2 regions of the Paenibacillus sp. strain BS8-2 genome follow, and region 2 is predicted to be linked to the other one. Evidence: predicted binding sites of a transcription regulator. Region 2 holds the regulator's gene; the other holds the start of a gene.

Region 1 (5,319 bases), 2.4 Mb from region 2:
GTACATGCCTCGCAGAGGCTCATAGCCGAGTTTGCGGTTGATCGCCAGGATAGGAGCGTTCATGGAGTCATTGTCCGTCCTGATGTAATCGCCGCCGATTTCAATACCCGCGCGAATCGACTGAAGCTTGAGTGCCAACGCAACCCCTTTGCTCCTGTATTCTCTGTCAACCCCTGTATATTCATGATACAAGCCGTTCGTTGCTTCGATGTGAAGCACATTGGTCATTCCAACGAACCGAGCGCCGTCAGCCGCAATCCATGTCAATTCAGGCTTATGGCCGTCAACCTCGAGATACCACTTCTTCCACTGATCGAAATCAGGTATATCGCCAAGGAAGCTAGGTATATCGATCATCGTGGCCGCCGCCAACTCGAAGAGCTTATGCTTGCTCTCCTCTCCGGGCTCGTCTGCAAGGGTAAGCAGTCGAAGTCCATTGGATGTGAGCAAGGCTTGCGGATCCATTGCGTGAATATGTGCGGGTACTTGATTCAACCGAAGCACGGATTGGTAACTATGTCTCTCCACCATGAAACCGCGGCGAAGTGCGAAGTGCAGGGCTTCCGGATGGTCGTCCCACACCTCGGTGATCAGCGAAGATGCGCCCAGCTCCGTGGCCCATGCGTAAGCATGACGCAGCAGCGCTTCTCCTACACCTTGCTCGCGGTACGTTTGCTTGACGACCAGCGTGTTGCATAGATAGCCCGGCTCCGTCCAAGGAGCCCGCCACGACCATACATATCCGATCAGTTCTCCATGCTCCGTGACAGCCACATATCTAGTGCGGTCATACCCTGCCAGCAGTCCGTTGTCATCTCTCCAGGTATGGCCCGTCTCGTATAACTTGCCATCCTCTTGCTCCAACCGTTCGGCGGATGTCGGCTCCGGCCAATATTCATTTAACAATGCTGCGAGAGGCGCATAATCCTCAGGCAGACGCAGCGGCCGCAGCGTAATCTCAAACCGCTTTGCTGAATTGCTTTCTTTGCCTTTTATTACATGGTTTCTGTTTGTATCCATATTACGATCCTCCCTGGATTCGTTCTACCTGCATTATCATGTACGATCGGCTGCAGCGGATAGGGAGAAGTTGACTATGAATCGAACATTACTGCGTGATGGTAGGTGGAAATAGGTGCACCGGCTTGCGAACGGATCATCTTGGAGCTCTCTGCAGTCTGGGCGGATTCGTACGTGTCTAGCGCGTGCCCGCCAAGTGTCTAGGCAGCACGGCCCGCACATTGTATTGCAGTACGTCTTCCACATCGGAGATACGAAGCAGGAGACGGTCAATATCCAGATGGCTGACGGGATCAAACGCAATTGAGGTCTGCCGGTCGATATAAATTCGCAGCGATGGCAGATGGATACCGAGCAAAGCAGGATTCTGGGGATGTCTGACGTAGACGTGACTCGGTACGCTAATGGCAAGCAACTCCGCATCCCATTCGTCTAGTCCTTGAGCTTGGAACGGTCCATCAAGTCGTATGTAGAGTGTTGTGCTCCAGTCCAATCCTGCGGCAGGATGAAGCAAAATCCAGATGGGGATATGCAGACCACTGTCTCCGTCTTCTTCATAATAGACGTTCATTGTTAACTCCACGACCGCTGCAACTCCTTTCCAATACCTTAGTTGGAATGTCTTCTAGACGCATCGTTCCTTTTCCTTTGTGCCGTCTGACGTGCCAATTGTGCAAGAAGCCGCTCGGCGGCTTCCGGATTATCGTAGCCGCACACTTTGGCCGATAGAGAGGCCAGCTTGGCACGGAGGTTGAGATCAGATTTCTCCTGTCGCATCCGTGCAGCGATTCGCTCCAGTCGGGTTTCCGCAAAAGCCAGCGGCACGCCGAACGCTCCGGCGATCAGCCGATGGTAGTGGGGCTGCTCACGAAGATGATCGAGTTCCCTTAGCATCGGATAAGGAATTGCGCTATAGAGCTGAAAGTGGGCGGCCTGCGATTCTTGCAGATGGACAAAGGCAGGCGGCAGCTGACGTTGATCTCCCGCGTGAAGCGCGGGGTGGCTAAGCTCATGGAAGAATGCGAGGCGCTGCTCTGACTGCTCCAGATGCATATTCAAGAAAATCATGCAATCCCCGTCTTCGTCATAAATGACCTTGGTCTCTCCTTCTGTATATGCCAGATGAACGCCGAATAGCGAGGCAATATGATCCCAATCATCCAGATCCCCCGGATAATGAATGCCGTTTCTTTCGTAGATTGACCCAATCCAAAGCTCCATGTCCGTCGGACGGTACAGCTCGAAATCCAGCTCTTCCATGACGACCTCCCAAATACAAGAATGTATGTTCGTATGTATGGCCAAAAATAAAACCCGCTGGGGGTTTTACTAATTGATGTTGCGTGTATATTCAATTCGCTAGAAGAGCGCGCTAGGTACGGTGGCTTCAAGCTGGATCATTGCCGCCAGCTTCTCTGTCTCTGCGCCGTTTCTCCTTAAATGCGCGGAACATCTCCAGCTCGCGCTTTAGATGCTCGGCTTCTTCCTCGTCCATCTCTTCCGGCGGTCCGCCGAGGTAGGCGATGTAGATGCCGGGTTCCGAGAGGGTCCCTTGATGCTTGCTAATAGCGGACCGGTCTCTTGCATCATTAGAGGGATGATTCGAATCCGGGTGATTGTCGGAATTCGGTTTGACTGGCGTCTTCGCTTCTGGATCGTCCGTAAGTCCCAGCAAATAATCCGCATTGGTCTGAAGCGCGTCCACGAGAACGATCAACGTCTCGTACGGCGGGGCGCTTCGTCCTTGCTCGTAGTTGCCGATCGCGGCCTTGGTCAGGTCAACTAGTCTCGCAAGCTGCTCTTGCGTGAGCTTATGAAGCTTTCTTCGTTCCGTTAACCGATCGGCTCTGAACACAGGAATCTCTCCTAGCATGACAAATGATTCGCAAAAGGTAAAGTACAAGTATATTGTACATTAATTCTGTTTTTTTGCAACAAAAACAAGGATCTTGTACTTTTGAATTGACATGCAAGACTCTTGTCCTTAATATGAGGACAAAAAGTACAAGAATCTTGTACATTGGAGGAGATCGCATTGAAAGGACAAGTAACGAAGAACGTACTCGCGAAGCCGACACCGGAGGAGAAGCAGCAAGCGCAGCGCATATTGCGAAACTATATACAGCTAAAGCTCGTGGTGCGGGATTACCGGGAGCATGAAGAGCTGATCAAGACGACTCTGTATGAAAGCGAGCGGACGAGACGAATCGACGGCGACGAGATATATGGCAACCGTACCGCCAACGCCGTGCAAGTCGCGCATAATCAGAAGCTTGCCGCAGAAGAGTGCGAAATCGTCAGTAATGCGATCGAGCGGGCGGTTGCAATGATTCGGGACGAAGAAGCTAGACAGGCGGTGACGCTGCGCTACTTGAAGGGGCATTCGTATTCCGAAACGCTATATTATATGAGGAGGGGAGAAAAAAGCTCAACGCTCGACCGCCGCATAGGCGATGGAGTATGCTCGGTCGCGATTACGCTGAAGCTATGGGGACTGCTCTACTGGGAGAGTGGCAAAGACTAGGCGGCGCGTCTTTGCATAATGGTCATGGCGGGCCGTCATCCGTTTTTCTTAATGCCAGGCATTTGATTACATCGCTAAATCCTTTATCGAACCAGTCCGTAACGGGTGGCTCGGATAAAGGATTTTTCTTTTTTTGTAATTCATGGTGGATGATTGGTGGTAGTTTGGGGGACACGCGGGGCTGTTCCCGTGTTAAGCTTTAGTTGTCGAAATACGAACAAATGTTCTTTTTTGATGTGTACTAGCGGGGGCTAGGAGGTAAATATCCATTGAGCTGTAGATGTCAAATGGCGCTTAGGATGAGGCGGACTGGCGGCTTTTGAAGGTGACTTTATCCTAGGAGGCGCCGATGACGCTGGCATCGATGGATAGCGAGCTTGTAGGTTGCGCATACCAATGGTTTTCAAGATGAGGACGTGTCTGATGAGCTAACTTTAGTATAAGAGGAAAAAAGATTTAAATGGGTTGATTTTCCTTTATTTGATTTCACCTTTACATATAAGGAACAAGTTGATGGCCACATACTTGAATCCTAAAAAAATGATGAGGTGATGTAAATGACAACAGCAACTTATTCTCAAACAACTTGGAACGGCAACACGGTTAAATGCATTGAGGCTGACGTATCGAGCGTTTCTGTCGATGCAATCGCTGGTACAGTAATGTCTTCTGGAAAATTCGGAGTAAATGGTACTTTTTTCAGCGGTTCCACCCTACTTGGGATAGCCATTAAAAACAACTCAGCTGTTGGAAGTAGTGGTACAGGTACTATTAATGGAACAGCGAGCAAGGTTCTAAATCGTGGAACCTTTTACCGACTTAACGTGTATGGAACAAACTCAACTACGGCAGCAGTAGTCCATCATTTCCGTGACGATCTCTCGATTCCACCTTACCCAAACGGGCAGGTGACATGGGCAATCGGTGGATTAAGCCTATTTTTAAATGAGGGAGACTCTTTCCAAAGCTTTTATCAAAAACTTGATGTCAATGAAAAAGCCTCTGGTGTCAATGATGTAATTGCGAAAGAGGGTATTCTGTATGTAAGTCCTAATAATAGACCTCGTACAGCAATCGGCCTCCTTCCTAATGGTAAAATTTTTCTCTGTGTATTTGCAAATGAAACTCCATGGTATATGAAAGCATTTCTTGAGTTCAAAGGTTGTACTAAAGGTATTTATCTCGATGGTGGTGGATCGTCTCAAATGAGGTACAAAACATCTAATGGACAAATGCTGAATTGGGATCCGAGTAACGATGCTCGTCCTACGAAAACAATGGTTTCTGTAAATCCAACGAGTTGGACTTAAACGGTTTCTGAAGACACCTTATTGTACATTTGTACATGAGGTGTCTTTTTCTGGTAACATTATACTCATAATGAACGTCTAAGTAACAAGTTTGGAAAATAAGGAGGTATAGTATGAAGTTGTTAAGTGTCGTAGTTATAATTTGCTTGATAAGTTTAACGGCTTGCACCTCAAATGAACCATCTATAGAACCTAATCCTTCTCAAGTGTCACCCACACATACCAAGACACCGAGTACCTCTGAAACTGAAAAGGAAAATGAAAAACAAGAGAGGACCGTAATAAAAGTTGAGTTAATTGACGAGGAAAATTTTGTTGGTAATCAAATGGCGTGGATTAAGATGATCAACCAGGATATTACAGCGATTAACGAACAGGATGTAGAAACTGCTTCTACTCTTAGAGGAGTAAGCCCAGATCCTTCCGTGATGATTACGGGTCCAATTAAGTCTGTCAAATTTATTG
Region 2 (5,319 bases):
CCTGCCAGAACCGCAGGCAATCAACGGTTGTTCTCGTTTAATGACGTCGAAAGACTGCTAGAAATCAAATCCTTGATAGAGAAGGGCGTAAATATCGCCGGTATCAAGCAGGTCATGAATCCGGTATCCAAAGAATCGGACGACGCCACCATTGTTAGCGAGCAATCCGAAGTGAAGCGCCGCGAGTTGTCAGATCAGCAGCTTCACCGTCTGCTCAAACAGCAATTGCTGGAGAAGAGACCGGGTCGTCCTTCCATGATTGAAGGACAATTAACCCGTTTCTTTAATAAACGGTAATGACGAGAATGACTAAAGGAGATGATTCTGTGAGTTACACAAAAGAGGACATCAAGCGCATTACGCTGGAGCAAAACGTGCGATTCATTCGTTTGCAATTTACCGATTTGTTAGGCACGATTAAAAACGTTGAAATCCCAGTCAGCCAATTAGATAAGGCGCTCGATAACAAGATGATGTTCGATGGTTCTTCTATAGAAGGTTATGTTCGGATTGAAGAATCTGACATGTATTTATACCCTGATCTTGATACATGGGTTGTATTCCCTTGGGTAACGCAAGACCGAGTTGCTAGATTGATCTGTGACATCTATATGCCAGACGGCACTCCATTCGCCGGCGACCCGCGCGGCATTCTTAAGCGCGCGCTGAAAGAAGCGGAAGATCTTGGTTATACAGCCATGAATGTTGGTCCGGAGCCGGAATTTTTCTTGTTCAAGACAGACGAACGCGGTGAACCAACGACGGAATTAAACGACCAAGGCGGATACTTTGATCTTGCCCCAATGGATCTAGGCGAGAATTGCCGCCGCGAGATTGTTCTAACATTGGAAGAGATGGGCTTTGAGATCGAGGCTTCTCACCATGAGGTTGCACCTGGTCAACACGAAATTGACTTTAAATATGCTGATGCAATCAAAGCAGCTGACCAAATTCAAACCTTTAAGCTCGTTGTTAAGACGATTGCTCGTGTTCATGGCTTACATGCATCGTTTATGCCTAAGCCGCTGTTTGGAGTCAATGGCTCCGGCATGCATTGTCACCAGTCGTTATTCCAAGATAACACGAATATGTTCTACGACGAGAAGGACAAGCTGGGTCTAAGCGACACCGCTCGTTACTATATGGCGGGCATCCTGAGGCATGCGCGTGCAATGGCAGCCATTACGAATCCAACTGTCAACTCTTACAAACGTCTCGTACCAGGATATGAAGCACCTTGTTACGTTGCATGGTCTGCGAGCAACCGATCGCCGATGATTCGTATTCCAGCGTCACGCGGTCTTTCGACACGCGTTGAGGTCCGTAATCCAGACCCGGCGGCAAATCCATATTTGGCTCTTGCGGTTATGCTTAAAGCAGGTCTTGACGGCATCCAGAACCAGTACGAGCTTCCGGCTCCAACGGATCGTAATATCTACATCATGACAGAAGAAGAGCGTATCGATGCTGGCATTCCTAGCCTTCCAGTCGATCTTAAGGAAGCGCTCGACGAGATGCTCCGCAGCGACATTATCTGCGAAGCACTTGGAGATCATGCTCTGGCGCACTTCTACGAGCTGAAAGAAATCGAATGGGATATGTACCGCACGCAGGTTCACCAATGGGAAAGAGATCAGTACCTGAGCCTGTACTAAAATAGATGAAACTAAGAGGTATTCGAAGAACTAATCCTTCTTCGGATGCCTCTTTTTTGTTGTTCTTTGTTCCGAATCGGAGGTGGATAATCAATAGCCTGGACTCATGTAACCGACGTAATGAAGCGTCCATATGCTGTAAGAAACAAAGTAGGTGTTCAACATGTACGGATTTTTCCCTTATTATCCTTACTACTTCATCCGAAAGGATGTAGGATGTGTATGGAATCCCGCGAAAGTTGAATTAAATAGAACGCTTCGTGCATTATGGGAGCAGCATATTTATTGGACAAGATTGGCTGTAAATAGTATCGTTGGCCAATATCCCGATCAAGAAGATACGATCAAGCGATTGCTTCGTAATCCTGTAGATTTTGGGCAAATATTAGCTCCGCTTTACGGAACAGTTGTCGCAGATCAATTTGTTAAATTGTTCACCGAGCATCTAACGATCGCCGCAGAATTGGTTGCCGCTCTAAGAGATCAAGATGCTGTGAAGGCCGAGGACGCTCAGAAAAGATGGTTCATAAACGCGGATCAAATTGCAGAGTTGCTCAGCAGCATCAATCCATTCTGGTCCAAAGCGGATTGGCAGCATATGATGTATGATCATTTAAAACTGTTAAGTGAAGAAGTTACCGCGAGGCTAGATGGAGATTATGCGAAGAACATAGCTACTAATGATTTGATTGAACCGCAAGCACTTGAAATGGCCGATGTTATGACTGGAGGCATACTGAAGCAATTTCCTTCATATTTCATCTAAATCAAAAAGGTCGGCAAGGGATAACATCCCTTACCGACCTTCAATTATGATACTAACGAATTACATTAATGAATATCGCGGAAAAGTCCGATGACTTTACCGAGTATCGTAACATTGCTCAGACGCAGGGGCTCCATGGTGTCGTTCTCCGGTTGAAGCCTGATGTGATCCTTCTCTTTATAAAAAGTTTTGACCGTTGCTTCGTCGTCTTCGGTCATTGCAACGACGATATCGCCATTGTTTGCAGTCTGCTGTTGGCGTACGATGACGTAGTCGCCATTATGTATGCCGGCTTCGATCATACTTTCTCCGATTACATTAAGAATGAAAACATTATTATTGTCGCCGACGTAATGAGCAGGAAGCGGGAAATAATCTTCAATGTTCTCCGTCGCTGTGATAGGAATACCTGCCGTAACCTTACCGACGATCGGCACTTGCGCGACAGGCATATGAATGACATTGTCGTTATCATCCTGGCTTAAAATTTCGATTGCGCGAGGTTTCGTAGGATCGCGACGTATAAATCCCTTCTTCTCCAGCCTATCCAGATGACCGTGTACCGTCGAGCTGGACAGCAAGCCGACTGCTTCGGCAATTTCCCTTACGGATGGCGGATAACCTTTATCTCGAACTTCTTGCTTTATAAATTCAAGGATCGAATTTTGCCGTTTGGAAATCTTCGACACGTTCATCAACTCCATTCATCTTATTGTGTCAAATTATAGCACAGAACCGCCGTTCGTACAAACATAAGTTCTGAGGATCAAATGTTCGCATTTATTATTGACGGAAACGTTTGTTCGTGTTAAATTAAAAACAGAACAAATGTTTGGGGTGCTGATAATGATGATAATGAATCCAAGTACAAGCTCTTACCGTTCCTTATATACAGGACGTGTCGAAGTTCAGGAAACCGCTCGATTTCAGTTTCTGCGAAAACATCTAATTAAGATGGTTGCTAGTATTATGGTATTCATCCTTGTTTTTAGCAGCTTTCTAATCTTTGTGACACAGGCATCGGGGACGGAAGTAGAGGCGGCTGGCGTTAACGAGCAGGTGGTTACGGTCGGAAGCGGTGACACGCTTTGGAGTATTGCGAGTCATCACACAGACGGTAACGATATCGGTTATATGGTGTTTTCTATCAAGGATCGCAACAGCTTAAGTTCTGAGACTATTCATCCGGGACAGATATTGATCATTCCTGAGATCTAGTAGGAATGACTTGTTTAACATTCAATGAGCAATGGCCTCGTATATGCTCTTGTACGAATAGATGATTCTCAAGGTATTTCCAATTATGAGTATCTTCATATATTTGATATCTGCATGAAGAGCAACTGCTTACGTGGTTGTTCTTTTTGTCGTTTTTTTGACACTATGCCCATACAGACTGCTGCACCTTGACAATGCAACGTTGAAAATGTCAAAGTAGGAGTATTATGTTTGCATCTAGAGAAAGGGGCTAAAGATATGGATATCGACAAGTTGATTGAGCGAATTAACGAGCTGTCGCGTAAGAACAAGACGGTTGGATTAAATGAAGAAGAACTGAAGGAACGAGATGTTCTGCGTCAGCAATATTTAAACAATTTTAAGAGCAACTTCAAACAACAGCTTGATTCCATCAAATATGTAGAAGATGAAGAAAACGGAGATGGAAACGGAACAAAACATTAATTGAAAGCAAGAGAAGGAGGAGTTTATCTGTCACGTTCATGGGAGCGTAAAGTACGCAAAAATATGACAACCATTAACAAACAAAGGAAAAAACAAGGCACGGGCCAACTCGTGATGAACGCGGAGAAGGCTGACAGACTTACGGGGCGCAACTATGTGTTGCCAATATTACTGATATTGTTCATCGGCGCGTTTGTTGCTACGAGCTCGATGGGTCCAGATACCACTTGGGATTCACTGAATCTACTGACGATCGGCGCATATTTGGTGTTGGCGGCGTTATTTTATTTCCGCAAGCCTTATCTCAAGATCGGCAAAGATTATGTGCAATCACGCCGTATGATGGGAGACAAAAGGTTGAATGTAGCGGACATTAGCGCAATTCGAGTTCAGGATGGATATGTTACCATTCTGCCCAAGAAGGGCGGCGGATGGACATTTTCCCGTATGCTGAATCGATTTGACACTGCAACGATGTCTTCCAAGATGAAAGTGTTCGCACAGACACACGGTATTTTATTCGAAGAAAAATAGAGTTTGGGGAGAGAATGGGGAAATGGCGAAGCAAGCGGTATTGTTTGATTTGGACGACACATTGTTGTGGGATGACCGCAGTGTAAAGGAAGCATTCCGTGCCACATGCGAGGCCGGCGCTGCTGCAACCGGCGTTAATCCGGACGAGCTGGAGGAGGCTGTACGGAGAGAAGCAAGATCCCTGTATGAGTCTTATGAAACGTATACATTCACGAAGATGATCGGCATCAATCCATTCGAAGGATTGTGGGCAAACTTTACGGCAGGCGAACAAGCGGAGTTTCGCCAGCTGCAGGAGTTGGCTCCAGGTTATCGTAAGGCGGCGTGGACGAATGGTCTCAAAGCCCTTGGAGTAGACGATGAGGCATTAGGCGCGAAGTTAGCCGAGCAGTTCCCGGCGGAACGCCGTTCCCGTCCAATTGTATATGATGAGACATTCCGAGTATTGGATGCGCTCAAAGGCAAATACAAGCTGCTTCTATTGACGAACGGATCGCCTGACCTACAGAAAGAAAAGCTGGATGGTGTCCCTGAGCTTATTCCTTATTTCGACCATATCCTCATTTCTGGCGAATTCGGTCAAGGAAAGCCTGCAGCTCCAATTTTCCGTCATGCGTTGGAACGTCTCGGCATTGAGCCTGAGCATGGCATCATGGTGGGAGACAAGCTTACGACAGACAT

The links. The regulator LexA, encoded in region 2, represses DNA repair genes until DNA is damaged. The targets are predictions, from matches to a motif close to CGAACATATGTTCG.
Region 1: the regulator LexA is predicted to act here: its motif matches at 2,299-2,312, upstream of ACX1C1_RS08990 (ImmA/IrrE family metallo-endopeptidase).

The regions. Positions count from the first base shown of each region.
Region 1 covers NZ_CM137010.1:2,059,164-2,064,482, forward strand. The annotation lists gene ACX1C1_RS08980 (GNAT family N-acetyltransferase) at 1-1,020, opposite strand, end outside; gene ACX1C1_RS08985 (hypothetical protein) at 1,199-1,603, opposite strand; gene ACX1C1_RS08990 (ImmA/IrrE family metallo-endopeptidase) at 1,630-2,280, opposite strand; gene ACX1C1_RS08995 (helix-turn-helix domain-containing protein) at 2,408-2,875, opposite strand; gene ACX1C1_RS09000 (hypothetical protein) at 3,056-3,544, shown strand; gene ACX1C1_RS09005 (phosphodiester glycosidase family protein) at 4,102-4,854, shown strand; gene ACX1C1_RS09010 (hypothetical protein) at 4,968-5,319, shown strand, end outside.
Region 2 covers NZ_CM137010.1:4,438,109-4,443,427, forward strand. The annotation lists gene ACX1C1_RS19115 (MerR family transcriptional regulator) at 1-297, shown strand, start outside; gene glnA (type I glutamate--ammonia ligase) at 327-1,655, shown strand; gene ACX1C1_RS19125 (acetylglutamate kinase) at 1,819-2,421, shown strand; gene lexA (transcriptional repressor LexA) at 2,487-3,110, opposite strand; gene ACX1C1_RS19135 (LysM peptidoglycan-binding domain-containing protein) at 3,268-3,639, shown strand; gene ACX1C1_RS19140 (DUF896 domain-containing protein) at 3,898-4,104, shown strand; gene ACX1C1_RS19145 (hypothetical protein) at 4,105-4,638, shown strand; gene ACX1C1_RS19150 (HAD family hydrolase) at 4,661-5,319, shown strand, end outside.